One region of the Peribacillus sp. Hz7 genome, then DNA from elsewhere that is predicted to be linked to it. Evidence: predicted binding sites of a transcription regulator. Region 1 holds the regulator's gene; each other region holds the start of a gene.
The links. Region 1 encodes Rex, which represses fermentation and respiration genes when NADH is low (regulators of the CRP and FNR family bind a similar motif). Its sites were predicted from a motif close to TTGTGAAATATTTCACAA; they were not measured.
Positions count from the first base shown of each region.

Region 2: ACE199_RS21060 (formate/nitrite transporter family protein) is a predicted target of Rex. The motif match lies at 1,576-1,593, and genes of this name have one in related genera.
Region 3: ACE199_RS09815 (helical membrane plugin domain-containing protein) is a predicted target of Rex. The motif match lies at 1,106-1,123, and genes of this name have one in related genera.
Region 4: ACE199_RS18280 (polyhydroxyalkanoic acid synthase subunit PhaR) is a predicted target of Rex. The motif match lies at 1,750-1,767, and genes of this name have one in related genera.

Region 1 is NZ_JBHHJV010000020.1:4,847-8,028, reverse strand. It holds gene ACE199_RS19265 (CPBP family intramembrane glutamic endopeptidase) at 147-869, shown strand; gene ACE199_RS19260 (YdiK family protein) at 866-1,072, shown strand; gene ACE199_RS19255 (redox-sensing transcriptional repressor Rex) at 1,194-1,880, opposite strand; gene ACE199_RS19250 (ABC-F family ATP-binding cassette domain-containing protein) at 2,286-3,182, shown strand, end outside.
Region 2 is NZ_JBHHJV010000027.1:34,453-37,634, reverse strand. It holds gene ACE199_RS21065 (branched-chain amino acid aminotransferase) at 167-1,243, opposite strand; gene ACE199_RS21060 (formate/nitrite transporter family protein) at 1,638-2,465, shown strand; gene ACE199_RS21055 (YueI family protein) at 2,551-3,000, opposite strand; gene ACE199_RS21050 (L,D-transpeptidase family protein) at 3,168-3,182, shown strand, end outside.
Region 3 is NZ_JBHHJV010000005.1:190,781-193,962, forward strand. It holds gene ACE199_RS09805 (glutathionylspermidine synthase family protein) at 1-119, shown strand, start outside; gene ACE199_RS09810 (DUF350 domain-containing protein) at 122-535, shown strand; gene ACE199_RS09815 (helical membrane plugin domain-containing protein) at 1,196-1,627, shown strand; gene ACE199_RS09820 (NAD(P)/FAD-dependent oxidoreductase) at 1,670-2,851, shown strand.
Region 4 is NZ_JBHHJV010000017.1:53,511-56,692, reverse strand. It holds gene phaC (class III poly(R)-hydroxyalkanoic acid synthase subunit PhaC) at 1-395, opposite strand, end outside; gene ACE199_RS18285 (3-oxoacyl-ACP reductase) at 448-1,191, opposite strand; gene ACE199_RS18280 (polyhydroxyalkanoic acid synthase subunit PhaR) at 1,257-1,724, opposite strand; gene phaQ (poly-beta-hydroxybutyrate-responsive repressor) at 1,901-2,329, shown strand; gene ACE199_RS18270 (hypothetical protein) at 2,411-2,941, shown strand; gene fabG (3-oxoacyl-ACP reductase FabG) at 3,032-3,182, shown strand, end outside.

The DNA.
Region 1 (3,182 bases):
TACTAAAAGTAGCCCTACCCATTCTATTAAATCCCTACAACAAATATGATTGAATAGCACCTATAAAAGTGGAGTTATTCAATATTTTTTGATACCATTTTCACTGTACCTATGCATGAATGATTTCACTTAAAGGAGAATTATTTTTGAGAAAAGAATACTGGTATGTCATTATTACGTATCTTGCCATGCAGCTCTCTGGATTTATTGGACTGCCGCTCTTTATGTTCATTGGAAAAACGTTAGGAGTACCTAGTGGAGAATTGAGATTAACAGCTTTTGCTTACTGGTCCATTTTTAGTTTTTTATTAGCTCTTCTGCTTACTCTCTTTTTCATGCGACATGATATGAAAGAATCAGCACTCACTCGCGATAAAGCGTCCATCTCCCTTTCTACCTTTTGGGCAATATGTGGAGTCTTTCTCGCTTTCTTTGCACAAAGTATCGCGATTACAATTGAACAGTGGATTGGCATTCAAACTCAATCAGCGAATACGCAAGAAATTTTATCTGTCATTGATAAGATTCCATTAATGATAGTAGTGAGTTCTATTATTGGTCCCATATTAGAAGAAATTATTTTCCGAAAAGTTATTTTCGGTTCCTTATATAAGCGATTTAATTTCTTTATTGCAGCTTTGATTAGCTCCATCATTTTTGGTTTAGCACATATGGAACTAGAGCATTTGTTATTATATTCGGCAATGGGCTTTACCTTCGCTTTCCTTTATGTACAGACGAAACGAATTCTAGTCCCAATTATTGCTCATGTATCTATGAATACATTCGTTGTCATTTTGCAAATGTATTATGAAGACATCCAAAATTTCATGCAAAATATGCAAGCTTTCATCGGAGGATTTTTATGAGACATCAATCACCTTTAAAACTAAGCATTATTTATATATGTTTAGGTATCGTATTCACTGCTTTCGCCATCCAAACTGTCACATCATCAGGTTGGGGATTCTTTGCTTATTTCCTTATCTTTATTGCTACATTGGACTTCGGCTCCGGTATCCGAATGCTTTTACTACATGTAAAAATAAAATCGATTCAAAAGAAGAAATAAGCAGCTGTCATCAGCTGCTTATTTCTTTGGCTATGTTAGACACTGTTCATCTTCAACTCATGTACACGGTTTCATATGCATGAACCAAAAATCGTTTCATTAGCCTTAAGAATATATTTATTTATTTATTTATTGGTATTCCATCCTCTATATCAGCGGTTTCTTCTTCTAATACTGGATAATGTTTCAGGAAGTAAATCAATGACTGTAATTCAACAGCCAAGTCGATATGATGAATTCTAATAGAAGAAGGTACATTTAATCGTGCTGGGGTAAAGTTTAAAATTCCTTTTACTTGAGCAGCAATTAAACGATCTGTAACGGGCTGAGCCACATGCGCTGGAATGGTTAAGATTGCAGCTGTAACATGCTCTCCTTGTAGACGGCTCTCAATTTCATCCATATGATAAATCGGAACATTGGCTATATTCGTACCGACTTTTCTTTCATCCACATCAAAAGCCATACTAATTTTTGTATTATTATTTTTCAAGAAATTATAATTTAAAAAAGCAGTACCTAGATTCCCTACACCAATTAACGCTACTTTCGTCACTTCATCTTGATCCAATGTTTTTCTAAAAAATGATAATAAATAATTAACATTATATCCATATCCTTTTTTTCCAAGTGCGCCAAAGTACGAAAAGTCACGACGTATCGTTGCTGAATCTACCTTAACAGCTTCACTCAACTCTGCTGAAGAAACCCTTTGTTTCCCAGAGGAATGTAGGTTTTGTAAAAATCGATAATACAAGGGTAGTCTTTTGGCCGTAGCCTGCGGTATTTTTAATTGTCCTTGATTCATTATTCTCCCTCGCTTTCACACGCGCTTTTCAATCTATTCTTCTGCCTATATTCCATAGAAGCATGATATGCATTCAAAATATCACTGATAACGCTTCCATTCCCAACTTGCTCGTTCTTCTAAAAACAATGGGGACTCTGTCATCTTACTCTTAATAAACTGCACTATGTTCGAAAGTGTACAATCTTACGTTATAATATCCCTATTATAAATCATACACCATTATTCCACATAATGTAACATCTTGTTTTGAAACGAAATAACCATTCTATTGCCGATAAGTTCAATGATACGGTACACTAAGAAGAAAAGCTTAAACGTCTAGAGTCAAAAAACAGTATATCTGAAAACTGATAGACGTTCTATAACAATTTGTTCGGGATAATGCTACCTGAGGTGAAATTCATGATTTTATTACAAGTTAATCAAGTATCTAAATATTACGGAGCGGAACTCATTCTATCGAATATGAAGCTCGAAGTTCAACATAAAGACCGGATTGCTCTAGTAGGTCGTAACGGTGCTGGGAAATCTACACTATTAAAAATTATTGCTGGACAGTTGTCTTATGATGGTGGAGAAATTATTCAACCAAAAGGGGTCACAATCGGCTATATGGCCCAAGATACAGGCCTTGAATCAGAACTATCCATCTGGGATGAAATGTTAACCGTATTTAACCATCTCATTTCACAAGAGCAAACCTTACGCCAATTAGAAGAAAAGATGGCAAATCCAGATATTTTCTCTAATGAAGCCGTTTATCAAAAAGTACTGAGTGAATATGATGCCCTGCAAGTTCAATTTAAAGAGTCCGGCGGCTATCAATATGAAGCAGATATTCGCTCTGTTTTGCACGGGCTTCAATTTGGCAGCTTTGACCCTTCTACACCTATCTCCACCTTAAGCGGGGGTCAAAAGACAAGACTGGCCCTTGGTAAATTACTTTTAACAAAACCAGATATTTTAATCCTGGATGAACCGACAAACCATCTAGATATTGAAACACTTTCTTGGCTTGAACAATATTTACAAGGCTATCAAGGTGCTGTACTCATTGTTTCTCATGACCGATACTTCCTTGATAAAGTTGTTAATCAAGTATATGAAATCTCACGACACTCAATGAAAAAATATCACGGCAATTACAGCTCTTATTTAATCAGAAAAGCGGAAGATTTCGAACGAGATATGAAGCAATTTGAAAAGCAGCAAGAAGAAATTGAAAAGCTGCGTGATTTTGTCCAACGAAATATTACACGAGCTTCTACCACCAAACGAGCACAAAGCAGACGAAAACAG
Region 2 (3,182 bases), on a different contig from region 1:
TTACTACAAGCGATTTGTCTTTATAGTATCCATAACATTTCATTATGTTAGAAGCGAAATCGCTTTATTAATTTTCCTCTATTCTCATTTTGCATAGCATGCAAAAAAACCCTTTTTCTAAAAAAGGGTTTTTTGTCGTATTTGTATATTAGTGTGATTGTGTAATTTAATCTTCTAATTTTGTAATCCAATTTAACGGATCTGCTACTTTACCGTTTTGGATTCCTGTTAATGTATCATATAATTTTTGGGATAATTCGCCTGTTTCACCGTTGTTGATGACCATTTGTTCCTCTTTCCAATAAAATTCACCAATTGGAGAAATAACAGCAGCTGTTCCTGTTCCAAACGCTTCTTCTAATTGACCTGCTTTATACGCATCGTAAACTTCTTGCATCGAAATACGACGCTCTGTTACTGGAACATTCCAATATTGCAATAATTCAATAATTGAAGCACGAGTAATCCCTTGAAGAATGCTGCCATTAAGAGCCGGTGTAACAACTTCACCGTTGATTTTGAAGAATACGTTCATACTACCTACTTCTTCAACATATTTCTTCTCTACACCGTCTAACCAAAGAACTTGTGAGTACCCTGACTTTTCAGATATTTCCTGTGCTTTTAAGCTAGAAGCGTAGTTACCGCCTGTTTTAGCTTCACCTGTTCCACCTCTAACAGTACGGGCAAAGTCTGTTTCCACCGCGATTTTAACTGGTTTAATTCCTTCTTTATAATAAGAACCTACTGGTGACATAATAATAATAAATTGATAACGATCCGATGGTGATACACCTAAGTATGGTTCTGTTGCAATAATAAATGGACGGATATATAAAGATGTACCTTCTTCTTGTGGAATCCAATCACGATCGACACGAATTAACTCTTTTAATGCTTTTAAAGCGAACTCTACATCTATCTCTGGAATACATAAACGTTCGTTTGATCTATTTAAGCGTTCAAAGTTCTTTTCTGGACGGAATAAAAGAACTTCTTCCTCTTCTGTCAAATAAGCTTTTAATCCTTCGAAAACAGATTGTCCATAGTGAAAAATCATTGCCGATGGCTCTAATGTGAGCGGTTGATAAGGAACGATTCTTGGATCATGCCATCCTTGTCCTTGCATATAATCCATAATAAACATATGATCAGTAAAATTTTTACCAAATTGAAGTTGATCCGCTTGCGGCTTTTCCTTTTTTGTTGTGCTAAGCGTGATTGCCAATTCTTGTTCCTTCATTACCAAGACCCCTTGTTGATTTAATTTACTAGACTTTTAATTAAAATCTGTATTAATTATTTTACTCCTTCCATGAAGTAAAGTTCAACCCTTATATCACAAAATTTTCGGAAAATTTTTATTTTCAATTTATAAATAGACTGAGAAAATATAAGAAAATTCACTTGTTATATAATATACATTTAGTTATAGTAGTACAGGTTTATTGTTATATAACACATGGAATAACTATAGTTTTTTTTAAAAAAATCACCTGTAACATCATTTTATAATAGCTTTTTAGTAACACAGATGGCATAATAATTTGGGTGAAGTTGATTGTACTATATCAATAGGGATTTGTTTCACAAATTTACAAATGATTGAATTTGAAAGAACAACAAGGGGGTACAAGATGGGTTACAATAATCCACAAGAAATGGCGAATATCGCCGTAAAAACAGGGGTAAAGAAAGTTTCAATGCCACTTTTAAGCATTCTCATTTTAGGTTTTTTAGGTGGCGCTTACATTTCATTAGGATACTTATTCCATATTCGCGTCGTTGCTGATTTACCGCATGAATGGGGTACACTGAATGCTTTAATCGGAGGCGCAGTCTTCCCGCTAGGCTTAATTCTTACAATCATCGCTGGTGGTGAATTATTAACGGGAAATATGATGGCTGTTCCAATGGCCGCACTCGCTAAGAAAGTTACAGTTAAACAACTGACAATCAACTGGACATTAATTACCATCACCAACTTTATTGGTGCTGTTTTTGTTGCCTATTTTTTCGGACATCTACTTGGATTAACAGGATCAGGCGTCTACTTAGAAAAAACGATTTATACAGCAACAGCTAAGGTGGAAGATAGTTTTTGGATGGCTTTTATCTCAGCCGTTGGTTGTAACTGGCTTGTTGGATTAGGGGTGTGGATTACTTATAGTGCAGAAGATACTGCTGGAAAAATTATGGGTATGATTTTCCCAATTGTCGCATTCGTAGCTATCGGTTTTCAACACGTTGTGGCCAATATGTTTATCATTCCAGCTGCAATTTTTGCAGGAGCCTTAACGTGGACGGACTACTTCAGTAATTTCGTACCGGTATTTTTAGGAAACGCAGTTGGAGGCGGCATTTTAGTAGCCGGTTTATTCTTCGGAGCTTATATCCATTCTAATAAGAAGAAAACAGAAGAAAAAGAAAGAGAAGATGTCCCTTACTTAAAAAAAACATCTTAAGCTTATATTAAAACCAAAGCCTCTATCATAACGATAGAGGCTTTGGTTTGGCATTCACTTGTATGATGATATGTACACATACAACTTATTTTACTATTCTTCTGCAAAAACGGATAAGCCGTTTCCAAAAACTCCTTTTCACCGGCTTTATGTTTACACTTTTCTGTTTTTTTTCTATATAAATATTATCTCGATCAATGGCGAACTCTTCTGCAAAAACTAACCCCAGGTCAGAGTTATGATCTTTATTTAACACAATTTTATAGCGAATATTGTGAGTCGTTGCCAATTTCACATATTTAATAAGATGAGTATAATTCATATGACCATTTAAAAATACGCACGCTTTCGGATGTTGTTTGAATAATGGAAGAAGTTCTGTGTATACTTCTTTTTCTAGCACTTGTGCTTGAGTAAGCACCACAATAACGCGCTCTCGTAATGAACTAAGATATTTTCGTCTTTCTGCTGGATTAATTTCCTTCTTTCCATACATCCCCTGCTCTAAATAATCCTCAATATTAGCTTTTGCCATATTCTCCACCCCCCATTGTTTACTTCAATGTATGAAATCATCCATAAAGTGTGTTTCCTAAAAACATATCCTGCTTTTATACCTATTTTAGCTTCTATTTGTCATCCAGATTCTTTACGATGCATAAAATAAAAGGATTCGCCAATTTAGAAGGATGGGAAAGAGATATGAAGAAATTACTC
Region 3 (3,182 bases), on a different contig from region 1:
ACGGTTGCTTCTATATAAATGGTCAGGCCAGTTCTATTGGCATTCGTGCTGGGAGACAGATTACAGATAATGAATCATATTTCTTGCCAATCGGCTTAGATACAGAGGAGGAAAAATAGAGATGGATTTTATATCTTCGGATAGCTTTTTAAATTTTTTAGCTTATGTGGGGACAGGATTTGTTTTAATTGTACTTGGATTAATCGCATTTGCGCTGACGACGAAGTTTTCAGAATGGCAATTAATTAAAGAAGGGAATCTTGCGGTTGCTTTAAAGCTATGGGGAAAAGTCATTGGTTTAGGGATTACGCTATATACAGTGTGGGGAAGCAGCGTGAATTTAGTGGATGCTTTTTTATGGGGTTTAATTGGAATCGTGACACAAGTGGTAGCTTATTTAGTCATTGAATATATTTTAACACCGAAAACAAATCTAGCGAAAAAGGTAGAGGAAGGAAACACAGCTGTCGGTTTTAGCTTATTTGCAGTCGGTATTACAGTTGGTCTAATTGTAGCAGGAAGCTTGACATATTAATGGAAGAAGTAAAGGACGGCTCAGAAGGAAAATGAGTCGTCTTTTCTTACGTTTATCACGTCTAGAGTTATTAAGGCTAGAATATGAATATTGTTGAGTAAAAAATTAACAACCTTATTTAACAGATTCATTTTAAAGCACATGGTTACATCATGTATGAATTATGTTATACTGTCATTGTCTGGATTCGTTTTAATTGCTGGCATAGTTTGTGATGTTATTCACATGTTGTTTAATATAGGAATAACGACCAAGTAGCCACATATTGAGTAGGTATTTGTCGCATACTTATTTTAAAAGAAAGTCGTGCATTTTAATGCGTCGCATTCTGTGTTAAGATAGGTATTGTCGTGAATCGCACGTTGGATTTTTTTCTATGAAAAAAATCTTAGCTAATAAACGCAGCTCTTGTTTATGGAGGTTTATTAGCGGATGTTTTTAATTTTGTTAATCCAGTTAAAGGAATTTTTTATATCTACTTTTAAGGTTTTCAATGATTATATAGCAGGATATAATTAGAAGAGTCACTGGTATTGGTACGTTTAAAAACATTTAAAAGGTTTTATTTTTTTGTGTAAAGTTTTACAAAGTTTCCTAAACTTATATGAGTTAAGAAAATGCAAAATTAAGCAATATGCTTATTGTAAAGGAGAATTGGATATGTCAGAAACAAGCACTCAACAAAAGTCTGAAGCATTGACAGCGAGCCAAGAACAACTGGATGTACTAGATCAGCTATTAAAACCTGAGGTACAAGAATCACTGACTACTTTAGTAGAACAATTACCGAAATTGACTGAATTAGTAAACATTTTAACGAAGTCTTACGATCTTGCTCAAGCGGTTGCCACGGATGAAGTATTAAAAAGCGATACGGTTAGTGCAATTACAGAAATCGTAGAACCAGTTACACACTCTGTAAAAGGTCTTGCTGCGACTGCTATTGAAGCAAAAGATCGTGCAGATGCAAATCAGGACGTAATCGGTTTATTCGGTATTTTAAAAATGCTTAAAGATCCACAAGCACAAAAGTTGTTCCGTTTTGCAAACGCTTTTCTTCAAATTACAGCAGAAAAAAATAGCCAAAAATAATAGTTTGTTTCACATTTAATTCGTAAGGACGGAGGATTAACTATGTCAAAACATATCGTCATCTTAGGTGCAGGTTATGGCGGAGTACTTTCTGCTTTAACTGTTCGTAAATATTTAAACAAGGATGAAGCTCAAGTTACAGTGGTGAATCAATTCCCAACTCACCAAATCATCACAGAATTACATCGTCTTGCAGGTGGAACTATTAAAGAACAAGCTGTTGCTGTGCCTTTAGAAAAGCTTTTCAAAGGAAAAGATATTAACCTTAAAATTTCTAAAGTTGAATCGTTCAACGCAGACAAAAAAGAAGTAAAACTTGCTGATGGTTCTATCTTAACTTACGATGCTCTTGTTGTTGGTTTAGGAAGTCAAACTGGATTCTTCGGTATCCCAGGACTTGAAGAAAACAGCCTAGTATTAAAATCTGTAGCAGATGCTAACAAAATTTACAACCATATCGAAGGTCGCATTCGTGAATATGCGAAAACGAAAAATGAAGCGGATGCAACTATCGTAATCGGCGGTGGCGGATTAACAGGTGTTGAATTAGTTGGTGAAATCGTTGATAACTTCCCGAAAATTGCGAAACAATATGGCGTAGACTTCAGCGAGTTGAAAATCAAGCTTGTAGAAGCTGGTCCTAAGATTCTTCCAGTTCTACCTGATAACTTAATCGAACGCGCAACGGCAAGCTTAGAAGCACGTGGTGTTGAATTCTTAACAGGTCTTCCTGTAACAGGTGTTAAAGGAAATGAGATTTCATTAAAAGACGGTCAAACAATCGTTGCTAACACGCTTGTTTGGACAGGTGGCGTAGCTGCACTTCCAATCGTTGGTGAGTCAGGTCTTGAAGTGGATCGTGGAAGAGCAACCGTTAATGAATTCCTTCAATCTAAATCACATAACGACGTATTTGTTGTTGGTGACAGCGCTGTTGCTTTCCCAGAAGAGGGCGGTCGTCCGTACGCACCAACTGCACAAAACGCTTGGCAAATGGGTGAACTTGTTGGATTCAACTTGTTTGCATACTTCGAAGGCCAAAAAATGGATAAGTTTAATCCTGTAAACTCAGGTACACTTGCAAGTCTTGGACGCAAAGATGGTGTTGCGACAATCGGAGCTAACAACACTCCACTTAAGGGTCTTCCAGCAACATTGATGAAAGAAGCAAGTAACATTCGTTACATGTCTCACATTAAAGCGTTGTATACTTACGTCTATTAATTTGGAGATATGTTAAGATAATCACAATCCCTATTTCGATTTTTTGGAATAGGGATTTTTATTGTTCATAAGTTTTATAAAAAAATCCAGCTATATTGCGATTTAGGTTCATATAATAATGATGAATAAAGGGTACACCTATATATTTGCTAACATTCTATTTTTCTCGTTGTTTTTCGTCAATTTCTTGATAATTATTTACTTTGCCATTGCTAAAAACATCAATACTGGTAAAATCAGAGAGAGGAAGATTTCTTGCCTTCGTGCAATCTAAATTGCTGCATACAAAACTTTTTATATAACTAGCGCTTGAGAGAACTGATATTTGAAT
Region 4 (3,182 bases), on a different contig from region 1:
ATATAGTCTAGAACATAGTCATCCATTTTCATATTTTTGTCTTCGTAGCCTGGTGTACCCCAATCAAGTAAATAAACATCAAAGCCGCGGTCAACTAAGTATTCAACAAAACTGCTGCCTTTTGTTAAATCTAGAATATATGGCTTATTGATTAATGCATAAACGAGTAGAAGTGGAACAGCATGCTTTCGAGGCTGTTCAGATGTGTAGCGATATAGCTTCGCTTTATTTCTAGTCCAAATCACTTCTTTCGGTGACTGGCCTACTTCTGGCTCGGGTTCTTTTACCAATACGTTCGTTGCTTTCGTAAAGCGTTCATATTGACCTTTAACATCCTCAGGTACTAAAGTTAAATTCGCGAATTCTGTCCATTCTTTTAAACTAGTATTGCTCATTTTTCCACACCTTTCGTTGTAGTATGAAGAGTTTTATAGCATGTTCAAACAATTACATATAAAGTCCACCGTTAATATTTAACTGTTGACCTGTAATATATCCACCGTCTTTACATAAGAAAACAACTCCGCGTGCAATTTCTTCCGGTTGTCCAAAACGACGTGCTGGAATTTTAGCGACAATGTTTTCACGAATATTTTCTGGAATTTCTTGAACCATCTCTGTGTCGATAAATCCAGGGCAGATAGAGTTTACTGTTACACTGCTTCTTGCAAGTTCTAAAGCAAGAGATTTGGTATACCCAATAATTCCAGCTTTTGCTGCAGCATAGTTTGTTTGTCCAAAGCCTCCAGCTTGTCCAATAATGGAAGAAATGTTAATGATTCTTCCTGCATCTGATTCTAAAAGATATGGAAGAGCGATAGAAGAAGTATTGTAAACGCTGTTTAAGTTAACATCAATAACAGTTCTCCAATCTTCCTCACTTAGCTTCTTAAATGTGCTATCTCTTGTAATTCCAGCGTTATTGATAAGAATATCTAATCTACCAAAGTGATTAATAGTTTCTTTTATTAAATTCTCTGATTCTTCTGAATTCGAAACATCTGCTTGAACCGCATAGGCTTCTCCGCCAATCTTTTTAATGCTTTCGATGACTTGCTCAGCTGATCCCGCACTGCGGTTATAGTTAATAACAACTTTTGCTCCGTTTTTTGCTAATTCCATTGCGATTGCTGCACCAATTCCTCGGCTACCGCCTGTAACGATAGCTACTTTGTTAGTTAACTCTGTCATTTTGTAAGTCTCCTTTTAGTTACTATGTACATAAAGATAGTAAACGATCTTTATAGATTACTTAGTTATCCTTGCTGTACCTTAGTTGTTTCTTTGCTGGCTACTTTATTATTAGTAGTAGTAGTAGTAGTAGTAGTTTCTTTTGTTAATAAATTGATAATTTCATTAAGTTTAGTGTCTAGGGTTTTAATTTTATTTTTTACATCTGTCATTTCTCGCTTTAATTCTACCTGGCTCACTAAATTAGAGGCAGTTTCTTCAACTAAATCTTCTAAATCATCAACTTTTGAATCCACGTTGATGATTAGGGCTGAGATATTTGACAGATCAGTGCGAGTTGGAATATTAACTTGCTCGAAATACTGTTCTGTTGTTTCATTTAGCATCTTCTTATATAGAAGATTCATCTCAAGGACTTGCCCCATTACCTTAGAAGTTGATTCGTCTTTCAGATTTTCATCAATAATGGTACTGCTTTGATTAAAAAGGTCTTTCCACAATTCAAATGGGTTTAAGTTTTTTTGCTGATTCATATGCCCTCTCCCGTCCATGAGTTTTGTTTGAAATATATTACAATTTTATAATACCAACTAAACCAGAATAAGGAAAGGTAATTTTTTAAATATTTACCAAAACTAATTGACATTTGGAACACATAGGTGTAAATTACACATAGAGACTATTTAACATATTGAGTGGGTGATACAAGATGACAACAGATAAGAAAAATACTTCTATAGATTCGACAGCCAAAGATGAGAGTATGATGAACAATATGCCCAAAAATTTAATGATACCTGTTCTTCTGTTAAGTCTTCGAGGTTGGAATTTACATGGTTACAAATTAATTCAAGAGTTAAGCCGATTTGGATTTACATCTGTAGATCAAGGAAATGTGTATCGAACATTAAGAAAGCTAGAAAAAGAGAACATGGTGAAATCTGAATGGGATATGTCAACAGGGGGTCCAGCTAAGCGAATTTATTCATTAACAGAGGCTGGTGAGGCGTATTTGCAAACTTGCACTGATTCGCTTACGCAATACCAATCCATATTAAATCGCTTTTTTACTATCTATATGGATATGTTCCTCCCTACATCTTTATCACAACGCGATGATGATAAAGAGGAGAATTAATGTTTGTTGTATTTACTTATAAAGTGAATTTGCAGTATTTCTGCAATCACAATAAATTTCTACTTTTAGGAGGTTTTTATCATGGCAGTAAACAAAAAAGATCAAAATAATAAGGATGTTCGTAATTTAGGTGATTCTTTGCTGGACAGCTGGACAAATAGTTTGAATACAATTCATGCTTCGCAAAAAGAGGTGGAGAATGTGTCAATTCAAGCAATCGGATATCAAAGAGAGGTGTGGGAGAAATTGACGGAAGATTTAACAAGAATTGAACAAGAACAAAAGAAATTAGTTGAGGAACTTCGTGTAGTAGGAAAGAAAAATATTCAAACGCTTTACGGTGAAGAAGCAGGGGAGACTTTTGATAAATGGAATGAGCACTTTGATGAGGTGAGCCTTCGTGTTCAGCAATTTACAGTAACTCCTTTGAAAGAAACTTTTAACCTTTTAAATCAATCCCAGGATCAATTACAAGATTCTATTAAAAAAGGAATCACTCAACAACAAAGCCTTCGTGAAAATTTCTTAAACCAAATGAAATCAGCTCAAAAAGGGTTTGTTGATTTAGTGGAATCTAATACAAAACTAGCGTTGAGTCTTTATAAAATTTAAGTAACGTGCCAATGGAATAATCAAACAAGTAGAGTGGGAGGATTTAGTGTCCTCCCACTTTATAAAGATTAAGAAAAGAGGTGCAAGGCTGTGAAGTTAGCGGGGAAAGTGGCCATCATTACAGGTGGTGCGAAAGGGATTGGAAAAGTAACAGCCAAAAGATTTCTTGAAGAAGGTGCTAAAGTAGTAATCTGTGATTATGACCAGGCGGCTGGTCAAGCTGCATTAGCCGACCTTGGAA